Regions from separate parts of the Mesorhizobium sp. M1295 genome, predicted to be linked through region 2. Evidence: predicted binding sites of a transcription regulator. Region 2 holds the regulator's gene; each other region holds the start of a gene.
What was found. The regulator PhoB, encoded in region 2, activates phosphate uptake and scavenging genes when phosphate is short. The targets are predictions, from matches to a motif close to TGTCATNNANCTGTCAT.

Region 1 (3,275 bases), on a different contig from region 2:
CGGCGCCTTGGCCGAGCCCTTGAACTGGTTGACCATCTGGCATTCGGTGACGCGGATGCTGCCGAGCGGCACGGCAAAGGGCAGTTCCGGCACGTCCAGTTCCAGTTCGACCTCGCCGATACGAACCTCGCCGACGAAAGGATGGTTGCGCGCATAGCCGCGCTGGGTGGAATAGCCGAGCGCCAGCAGAAACCCCTCGTCACCGCGCGACAGCGCCTGCAGGCGGATATCACGCGCCATCGGGAATTCGAGCGGCTCGCGGGTGATGTCGCCGGGGACATGATCCCCGGGCATGTCGCCGTCGGGCTCGATCAGGCCTTCGCGAGCGAGGATGGCCGAGACGCGCGGCATCGCCTCCGCTTCGCCTGCACGCTGCTCCGGTTCGGCGACTTCGCCGCCGGCGGCAAGCTCGGGATCGAGCAGCCGGTGGGTGTAGTCGAAAGTCGGGCCGAGCAACTGCCCGCCGGGCAGGTCCTTGTAGGTCGCCGACACGCGCCGTTCGACCAGCATCGAGCCGGTTTCGATCGCCCTGGTATAGCCGAAGCGCGGCAGCGTCGTGCGATAGGCGCGAACCAGGAAGATCGCCTCGATCATGTCGCCGCGCGCCTGGACGATGGCGAGTGCCGCCAATTCCCTGTCGTAGAGCGAACCTTCGCTCATCACCCGGTCGACGCCGAGCGCCAGCTGCTCGACGATCTGGTCGAGCCGAAGTGCGGGCACCGAGCGATCGCCGCGCCGGCGGTCGGCGAGCAATTTGTGGGCGTTGCGGATGGCCGCTTCACCGCCTTTTACCGCGACATACATCCTACGCCTCCATCGTCTTAATGCGCGTCGTGCGCGGCAGGCAGGCAATTGCGTCGGACGTGGCGAGGATGATGTCGACACCCCGCGGAAAGCGCTGATTGTTCTGCTTCCATTGCTCGACGAAATGACGCGGCATTTGCGCCGGCGCGATCGTCGCCGTCTTCTCGATGCCCGGGCCTTCGAGCAGCAGCGGAGCGCCGGAGACGAGATCGCCGACCTCAAGGATCAGCGTCGTCGAACGATCGGGATAATCCTGGGTGCCTTGCGAAAACCCGTCGAGCGCCATCATCTCGGCCGGCGTGGCAATCAGCGCGAAATGCGCGTCGGCCGGGGTGTTGGCCAGCGGCGCGCCGGTATGGAAGCCAAGCCAGGATTTCACCGCCGCCGACCCCTGCAAAGCCGGGTCGAGCCAGAGCGGCGTGTCGTTGTCGCACAGCGCCAGAGCAATGGCACCGGCGGTGGCCGACAGCGGCACGGGGGGGTGGGCGAGGGCCGGCAAGGGCTGCACGCTGCCCGGCCGCGCCATCGCGTCCATCACAGCGCGGAATACGGTCTGCGCGTTGAATACCGGATCGGCGAAGCCGCCTTCGATCGATTGAGTGGCGAGGTCCATCAGTCTTCTCCGCGCACCATTGTGAAGAAATCGACCTTGGTCGCCGCCGTCTCGGCGCGGCGCTGGTCACGGGCCTTGGCCAGTGCCGCCTGCAAGGGCGCGACGAGCCTGGTCTCGACCCCGTTGCGGTGGGCCGGGTCCTGCCACAGCGCATCGGCGATTGCTGCCAGCCTTGCCTTCTGCTTGTCGCGGCCGAGCGCATAGCAGTGGCCGACATGGCTGGACGCAAGCCGCACCGTGGCACGGGTGACCGTCGCCTCGCCGACATTGAACGGCGCGCCGCCGCCGCCGATGCGGCCGCGCACGGTAACCAGGCCGGTTTCGGGGCCACGCAGAAGTTCCGCTTCACAAGGCAGCCCGGCTTCGTCCCAGAGGCGGACAATGTCGTCCCCGGCCGATTGCGCCAGCGTCGCCATTACGGCCTTGCGCTCGGCCTGCTCTCGCGCTTCCCGTCCTCGCATGGCCGCTACTCCTCGTCTGCGTGCATTTGTCGATTGATATAGACAACTATACAAATTATATCTATTATCTAGCGCGTGTCTATGACGTGTACGTGACACGGGCCAAAAGGTCGGCGCAAAGATTGGGGCGGGAAATGATCGGGCAAGCAAACAGCATCGAGCGGCGCAGCGGTGTCGCGCTATGGCGGCAGATCGCCGACCAGATCCTGCACTCGATCGCCGTTGGCGATTTTCCCGAGAATGCCGCGCTGCCGCCGGAGGTGGCACTTGCCGAACGCTATGGCGTCAACCGCCATACGGTGCGCAGCGCTATCGCAGCCCTGGTGCAGGAGGGTGTGCTCAAGGCGGAGCAAGGGCGTGGCACCTTCGTGCTGTCGCGAAAGCGGCTGTCCTATCCGATCGGCGCCCGCACCCGCTTTTCCGAGGGATTGCAAGGACAGGCGTCCGAGCGGCATATCACCTTGCTCGCCTCATCGGTCGAGCCGGCCAACCGTCGTGTCGCAGAGGGCTTAGGCCTTGCGCAGGGGGCCGACGTGATACGCCTGGAAACGCGGGGCGAAGCCGATGGAATGCCGGTGTCCCGCGCTGCCGGCTGGTTCGATGCCAGGCGCTTTGCCGGCATCGATGCTGCCATGGCAGAAACCGGTTCGATCACGGCATCGCTGGCACGTTTCGGCATCGACGACTATCTCCGGCAATCGACCGTGCTGTCGGCGCGCCATGCCGATGCCGCCGACCTTGCCGACCTCGACCTGCAGCCCGGCGCCATCGTGCTGGTGACGGTCGCCGTCAACGTCACGCCCGACGGTCAGCCGATCCAGTTTTCGGAGTCGCGCTTCCCGGCCGAGCGCATCGAACTCAAACTGTCGGCGCTTTGAGACGCGGCTATCGTTGTGTCATCCGACCTGGATGACCGCCTTGATCAGCCCGGATTTCTCATGTGCCCAGCGGGCGAGGTCGCGCGGCGTCTCGCCAAGCGTGGTGCGGTGGGTGACTAGCTTTGCCAGCGGCACCGCACCGTTGCGGATTGAAGCGGCGACATGGTCGAAATCGGCGCGCAGAGCGTTGCGGCTGCCGATCAGCATCATCTCGCGCTTGTGGAATTCGGGATCGGAAAAGGCGATGTCGTCCTTGACGACGCTGACCAGCACCAGCGTGCCGCCATGCGCGACATGGGCGAAGGCCGACTGCACCGACTGGGTGTTGCCGGTGGCGTCGAAGACCGCGTCAAAACCATCGCCGTCGGTCGCCTGCCGCACCAGATCAGCGGCGGCGCCCTGCGAGCCGTTGAGGGTCGCGAAGCCGAGTTCGCTTTCGGCGAAACCCAGCCTCTCGGCACTCATGTCGAGCAGCGTCACGTCGAGCCCGGCGATGCGGGCGAACAGCGCCGTGCCGAG
Region 2 (3,275 bases):
TCAACATCGATTCTGATGGATTTTGATGTTGCTGCGAGTTTTTTCGAGCTTCGGAATAAACGATGACAGCGCCACCTGCATCTGACACTATTTGCCTCATCTGACACTATTTGTCGGCATTACCGACGGCTTCCGGTTCATGAGCGGCCGCGGCAAACCGGGAGGAAAGCAAAACGATGTCGGTCGGAATCCGCCATGACGATTTGCGCCGGCGCAACCGGGCGATGGTGATCTCGGCCGTGCGCCGGGCCGGCCAGCCATCGCGTACGGAGATCGCCGCAACCACCGGCCTCAGCCATTCGACCATATCGGCGATCTCCTCCGACCTGATACGGGAAGGCATCCTCGCCGAGAGCAAGGCAAGCGAACCCGTTTCGTTGAAACGCGGTCGTCCGCAGGTCGGCCTCGCCCTCAATCCGGAAGCGGCGGCGGTGCTGACCGTGGTGTTGTCGCTGAATTTCCTGTCGGCCGCCATCATCGACTATGCGGGGCAGGTGGTCGCCGAGGAACAGCGCCGGCTGGACACGCTGACCATGCCGCGCGACGAACTGATCCGCGAATGCATGGCCATCGTCCGGCGCCGGCTGGACGATCCAGATCTTGACGTCCGCAGTGTCGCCCGCATCGCCCTGGCGATTCAGGGAATTACCGACTCCCCTGCACGCGCCATGCTGTGGTCGCCGATCACGCCGCAGACGGACATCGCCTTTGCCGACATGCTGGAAGATGAATTCGGCATCCCGGCCACGGTGGAGAACGACTGCAATATGATGGCGGTGGCTTTGCGCTGGCGCGATCCGGATCGCTATCGCGACGACTTCATCGCCATCCTGCTTTCGCACGGCATCGGCATGGGGCTGGTGTTGAAGGGCGAGCTGTTCACCGGCACGCATTCCTCGGGCGGCGAGTTTGGCCACATGATCCATCGTCCGGGCGGCGCGCTCTGCCGTTGCGGGCGGCGCGGCTGCATCGAGGCCTATGCCGGCAATTACGCCATCTGGCGCAACGCCACGCAGATGAGCGAAGACAGCCAACCGGTCGCCGACGTCAGCGACGCCGACATGCGCGCGCTGGCGGTTCGGGCGCGCGAGAAGGACGGGCCGGAACGCGAAGCCTACCGCAAGGCCGGCGAAGCGCTGGGTTTCGGTCTCGGCTCGCTGTTCGCGCTGATCGATCCGGCACCGGTCGCAATGGTCGGCGCCAGTGCCGCCGCCTTTGATCTGATCGAGCCGGCCTTGCGGAAGGCCATCGCCCAGACCGCCGGCGGCCAGCATTCGGGCTCGATCTCCTTCGATACCGAGCCGAACGAATTGCCGCTGATCCGCGAAGGCTGTGCAATGCGGGCGTTAAGCTTCGTCGACCAGCAGATTTTCGCGCCGGGCGCGCAAATGAGGCCCGGCGTCAGAAAGAACGTAGCCTGACTGGGCGGGTCAATCTTCCCTGATCGCGTAGCCGGCACCGCGGATGGTGCGGATGACATCAGGCATGCGGCCGTTGTTGACGGCTTTGCGCAGCCGCCCGACATGCACGTCGACGGTGCGTTCGTCGATATAGATCGTCTCGCCCCAGACATTATCGAGTAACTGGCTGCGCGAGAAGACGCGGCCCGGATGCCGCATCATGAATTCGAGCAGCCGGAATTCGGTCGGCCCGAGCCGGATCTCGGTCTTCTTGCGATACACCCTGTGCGATTCGCGATCGAGCACGATGTCGCCGACCTTCAGCACGCTGGACAGCACTTCCGGCTTGGCGCGGCGCAGCAGCGCCTTGACCCTGGCCATGAATTCCGGTGTCGAAAACGGTTTGACCAGATAGTCGTCGGCGCCGGTCGAAAGACCGCGTACCCGGTCGCTCTCCTCGCCGCGCGCGGTCAGCATGATGATCGGCAGCCGTTCGGTTTCGGGGCGCACCCGCAACCGGCGGCAGAGCTCGATGCCGGAAACCGCTGGTATCATCCAGTCGAGCACCAGAAGATCGGGCACATTCTCCTGCAAACGGATCTCGGCTTCGTCGCCGCGTGTCACCACCTCGACCTGGTAGCCTTCGGATTCGAGATTGTAGCGGAGCAGCACACCCAACGGCTCCTCGTCCTCCACCACCATTATGCGTGGTGCGATCATCGGCTGGGCACCCCCATCATGTCGCCGGTGCGGACATTGTCGTTTCGTCTTGCTTCGGACGATTGACCGGCAATTGCTCGCCGGTCAGCACATAATACGCATTTTCGGCGATGTTGGTGACATGGTCGCCGATCCGCTCCAGATTCTTGGCGCAGAACAGCAGATGCGTGCAAGCGGTGATGTTGCGCGGGTCTTCCATCATGTAGGTCAACAGTTCGCGGAACACCGACGTATATTTGACGTCGATGCGCTCGTCGGCGGCGCGTAGCTTGGCCAACGCGGCCGCATCGCCTGCAGCATACTCCTCGATGACGCCCTGCACCTGGATGAGCACCAGCTGCGCCATCGCATCGATGGAATGCGATAGGTCGCGCGGTGTGACGCTAAGGCCGACCGCACTCACACGCTTGGCGATATTCTTGGCAAGGTCGCCGATGCGTTCGAGATCGCCGGCCATGCGGATCGCCCCGACGACATGGCGCAGATCGTGGGCCATCGGCTGGCGCTTGGCGATCAGGGTGATGGCGCGGTCGTCCAGTTCGCGTTGACGCGCATCCATGATGGCATCGTCGGAAACGACGCGTTGCGCCAGCACGTTGTCAGAATTCAACAGGGCCTTGGTCGCCCCGCCGACCATCGAACCGGCGAGGTCGGCCATGTCGCGGATCAGCTTGCTGATCTGCTCGAGATCCTCGTCGAAAGAAGCGACTGTGTGTTCGCCCATGGTCCTGTCCTCATATGCGTGATCGGAACGGCTCAGCCGAAGCGGCCGGTGATGTAATCCTGCGTGCGCTTCTCGCGGGGCGACGTGAAGATCTTCTCGGTCCGGTCGAACTCTACCAGTTCACCCAGATACATGAAGGCGGTCTGGCGCGATACGCGCGCCGCCTGCTGCATGTTGTGGGTGACGATGACGATCGTGTAGTCGGCTTGCAATTCGTCGATCAGTTCCTCGATCTTGGCGGTCGACAGCGGGTCGAGTGCCGAAGCCGGCTCGTCGAGCAGAATGACTTCCGGCTTCACCGCCACGGTGCGGGCAATACAAAGCCGCTGCTGCTGGCCGCCTGACAGGCTCAAGCCGCTGGCGTTGAGCTTGTCCTTGACCTCGCCCCACAGCGCGGCCCGCTTCAACGCTTGTTCGACGCGGCCGTCCAT
Region 3 (3,275 bases), on a different contig from region 2:
GTCCTCGGCCACGGGGATGAAAACGGCCGGGGAAATGTCGCCCCGCTCCGGATGCTGCCAACGGACCAGGGCTTCGAAGCCGATCATCTTGCCGCTGCGGATTTCCTTCTGCGGCTGGTAGACGAGGTGGAACTCCTTGCGGGCGATCGCCTGGCGCAGTTCATGCTCCATCACGCGCTTGTCGCGGGCCGCGGTGCCCATGGCTATCTCGAAAAAACGATACGTGTCCCTGCCCTCGGTCTTGGCGCGATGGAGTGCCGTGTCGGCATGGCCGATCAGGCCGGCCTGATCTTCGGCATCCAGCGGAAAGAAGGCGATGCCGATGCTGGCCGAAACAAGGCCGGAGCCGACTGAAACCCTGTTTTCCTCCCGGATCGCCGCCAGCAAGTCCTCGGCTATGCGGCCTGCGGCCAGGGGGTCGGGGAGGTTCGGAGCTAAGACGGCAAACTCGTCGCCGCCGAGACGCGCGAGCATCTGTCCGTGGCGCGGAATGCCGGAAATGCAGTGCGCCAGCTTCTGCAGCATGGCGTCACCGGCGCTGTGGCCGTAGAGGTCGTTGACTTGCTTGAATCGGTCGAGGTCAAGCAGCAGGAGCGCCAGATATCCATCCTTGCTGCCACGCTCCATCGAAGCGATTTCTGCTTCGAGCCGGGAAGAAAAGCTCCGCCGATTGGCAAGCCCGGTAAGTGGATCGAAATGCGCGAGACGGAGGATCTCTTCTTCCGCCTTCTTGCGCTCACGGATGTCGCGAACGGCAAGCACCGTATGAGGCCTGCCGCAGTAGGCGATCTTCCTGGCGATCAGCTCGACAGGAATTCTCGTGCCGTCGCTGCCCCTCAATTTCGTTTCTTGTGCCTGTTCGCCGAAGCCGGATACATCGGCTGCGCTCTGTCCATCGAACAGCTCGCCGAGTTGCATCGTGTTCAGGGTGGCTGTCGCCGTGCCCGTCAGTTTCGCCATGCTGTCATTGGCGCTGACTATGCGTGTGCCATCGCAAACGATCAGCCCTTCGACCGCGGCATTGGCGAGATCGTGCATGCGATCGGCCTCGAGCCTCTGCCGGCGAAAGCGCAGGTCGATCCACAGCGCGGCGCCTGACAGCACAAGGATTACCAGGCTGGCGACCGCTGCCGCAAAGGCCTGGGAAATGGGCTCGATGGAATGTTCGGATATTTCAATCGAGGAATCCGGAATGATCGACACCGCGCCCATCGCGATGAAATGCAAGCTGCAAATCGCCAGCGTCAAAAGCGCGGCGCCGCCAAGTGTCGCGAGCGCGGACGGGCGGCGCAAGACGACAAGGAGCGCCAGTGCCGCGAGCGTCCCGCCGGCCAGAAGCGATATCGCGACAAGGAGCAGGTTCCATACGATCCGGCCCTCGACCTCGAACGCCGCCATGCCGATGTAGTGCATCGTCGCGATGGCGCCGCCCAGAATGGCGCCGCCGACGAGGAAATGGTCGATGCCGCGGCGCAAGGTGGCAACCCACATCCCAAGCGCGGTCAGGATGACGGCGGCGGCAAGCGAAAAGGCGGATAATCCCGGATTGTATGCGTTCGGTATTCCCGGCGTAAACGCAGTCATGGCGATGAAATGCGTCGCCCATATGCCGAACCCGGTCGAAGTTGCGGCGATCATTAGCCAGACAAGCCGGTTTCGGTTGGTCGATCGGCCGACGTGCTTAAGGAGATTTACTGCAGAGAAGCAAGAAATGCCGCAGACGAGGGCGGCAAGTGCGACCAGTCTCAGGTCGTGCTGACTTACAATACAATTATAGACCGTCAGCATCCTGGGTTCACTCGGTCTGCCAAATAACAGGGGAGGTGTGACTGATTAGCTCTTGGAGATTTTAACGAATGGTTAACCCGCGGGCCATGAGGCGGGCCTTTTCGGGGGAAAACCGATGCGCTCCGCCGAGAAGGCGGTGATGTAGTTCCTGGCGACGCTTTCGGTAGCGAGCGCACTTTAGCCGGAAGCGATGTTCATTGACCCGCAACAAAACCGTTGTCCGATTGTCATCAGCGCCACATATTGGCTTTGCGAGAGTGCCCCTTTCGCCAATGACAAACGGGAGATGAAACATGAAGTTCTTCGGCTTCGCGGCCGGTGTTGCCGCCACCTTGACCCTGCTTTCCACCACCTCCGCCTTCGCCGTCACGCAGATCAGCTGGTGGCACGCCATGACCGGCGCCAACGCCGAGGTCGTCGCCAAGATCTCCAAGGATTTCAACGCCAGCCAGAGCGACTATGAGCTCGTTCCGGTGTTCAAGGGCACCTATCCGGAGACGCTGAATGCCGGCATCGCCGCTTTCCGCGCCGGCCAGGCGCCCGATATCCTCCAGGTGTTCGACGTCGGCACCGGCGTGATGATGGCGGCCGAGGGTGCGATCAAGCCGGCGGCCGATGTGCTGACCAGTGCCGGGATGACCTTTGACAAGAGCCAGTATCTGCCCGGCATCGTCGGCTATTATTCGAAGCCGGACGGCACCATGCTGTCGTTCCCTTACAACTCCTCGTCGCCGATCCTCTACTACAACAAGGACATTTTCCAGAAGGCAGGCCTCGACGTGAACAGCCCGCCCAAGACCTGGAACGAGGTGTGGGAAGCTGCCAGGAAGATCAAGACGAGCGGCGCCGCCCCTTGCGGCTATACCTCGACCTGGCTGACCTGGATCCATCTGGAGAATTTCGCGGCGTGGAATGACGTGCCTTGGGCCACTCAGCAGAACGGCCTGGCCGGCGGCGATGTCGAACTCAAGATCAATGCGCCGATTTTCGCCAACCACTTCCAGGCACTCGCGGACCTAGCCAAGGACGGCACGTTCAAGTATGGCGGGCGCACCTCCGAAGCCAAGCAGATATTCCTCGCCGGCGAATGCGGCATCTTCACCGAATCGTCGGGCGGCCTCGGCGATATCGTCAAGTCCGGCATGAACTATGGCATCGGCCAGCTTCCCTACGATAGCGACGCCAAGGGCGCACCACAGAACACCACGCCGGGCGGCGCCAGCCTGTGGGTGTTCGGCAACAAGTCGGACGAGGAATATAAGGGTGTTGCCGCCTTCTTTGCCTATCTGTCCAAGACCGATGTGCAGGAATATCTGCACCAGAAGTCGGGATACCTGCCTGTGACGCTCGCCGCGTATGAGGCGACCAAGAAATCAGGCTTCTATGACAAAAACCCCGGCCGCGAGACACCCATCCTGCAGATGACGGGCAAGGCGCCGACCGACAACTCGAAGGGCGTGCGCCTGCCGAATCTGCCGCAGGTGCGT

Region 1: phnF (phosphonate metabolism transcriptional regulator PhnF) is a predicted target of PhoB. The motif match lies at 1,960-1,976, and genes of this name have one in related genera.
Region 3: ugpB (sn-glycerol-3-phosphate ABC transporter substrate-binding protein UgpB) is a predicted target of PhoB. The motif match lies at 2,003-2,019, and genes of this name have one in related genera.

What each region holds. Positions count from the first base shown of each region.
Region 1 covers NZ_JAMYLU010000015.1:65,542-68,816, forward strand. Annotated here, with positions in the region: gene NKH29_RS20605 (carbon-phosphorus lyase complex subunit) at 1-804, opposite strand, end outside; gene phnH (phosphonate C-P lyase system protein PhnH) at 806-1,417, opposite strand; gene phnG (phosphonate C-P lyase system protein PhnG) at 1,417-1,878, opposite strand; gene phnF (phosphonate metabolism transcriptional regulator PhnF) at 2,013-2,756, shown strand; gene NKH29_RS20625 (zinc-binding alcohol dehydrogenase family protein) at 2,775-3,275, opposite strand, start outside.
Region 2 covers NZ_JAMYLU010000002.1:391,280-394,554, reverse strand. Annotated here, with positions in the region: gene NKH29_RS05025 (ROK family protein) at 177-1,421, shown strand; gene phoB (phosphate regulon transcriptional regulator PhoB) at 1,431-2,120, opposite strand; gene phoU (phosphate signaling complex protein PhoU) at 2,137-2,844, opposite strand; gene pstB (phosphate ABC transporter ATP-binding protein PstB) at 2,877-3,275, opposite strand, start outside.
Region 3 covers NZ_JAMYLU010000018.1:49,266-52,540, reverse strand. Annotated here, with positions in the region: gene NKH29_RS23290 (bifunctional diguanylate cyclase/phosphodiesterase) at 1-1,788, opposite strand, end outside; gene ugpB (sn-glycerol-3-phosphate ABC transporter substrate-binding protein UgpB) at 2,082-3,275, shown strand, end outside.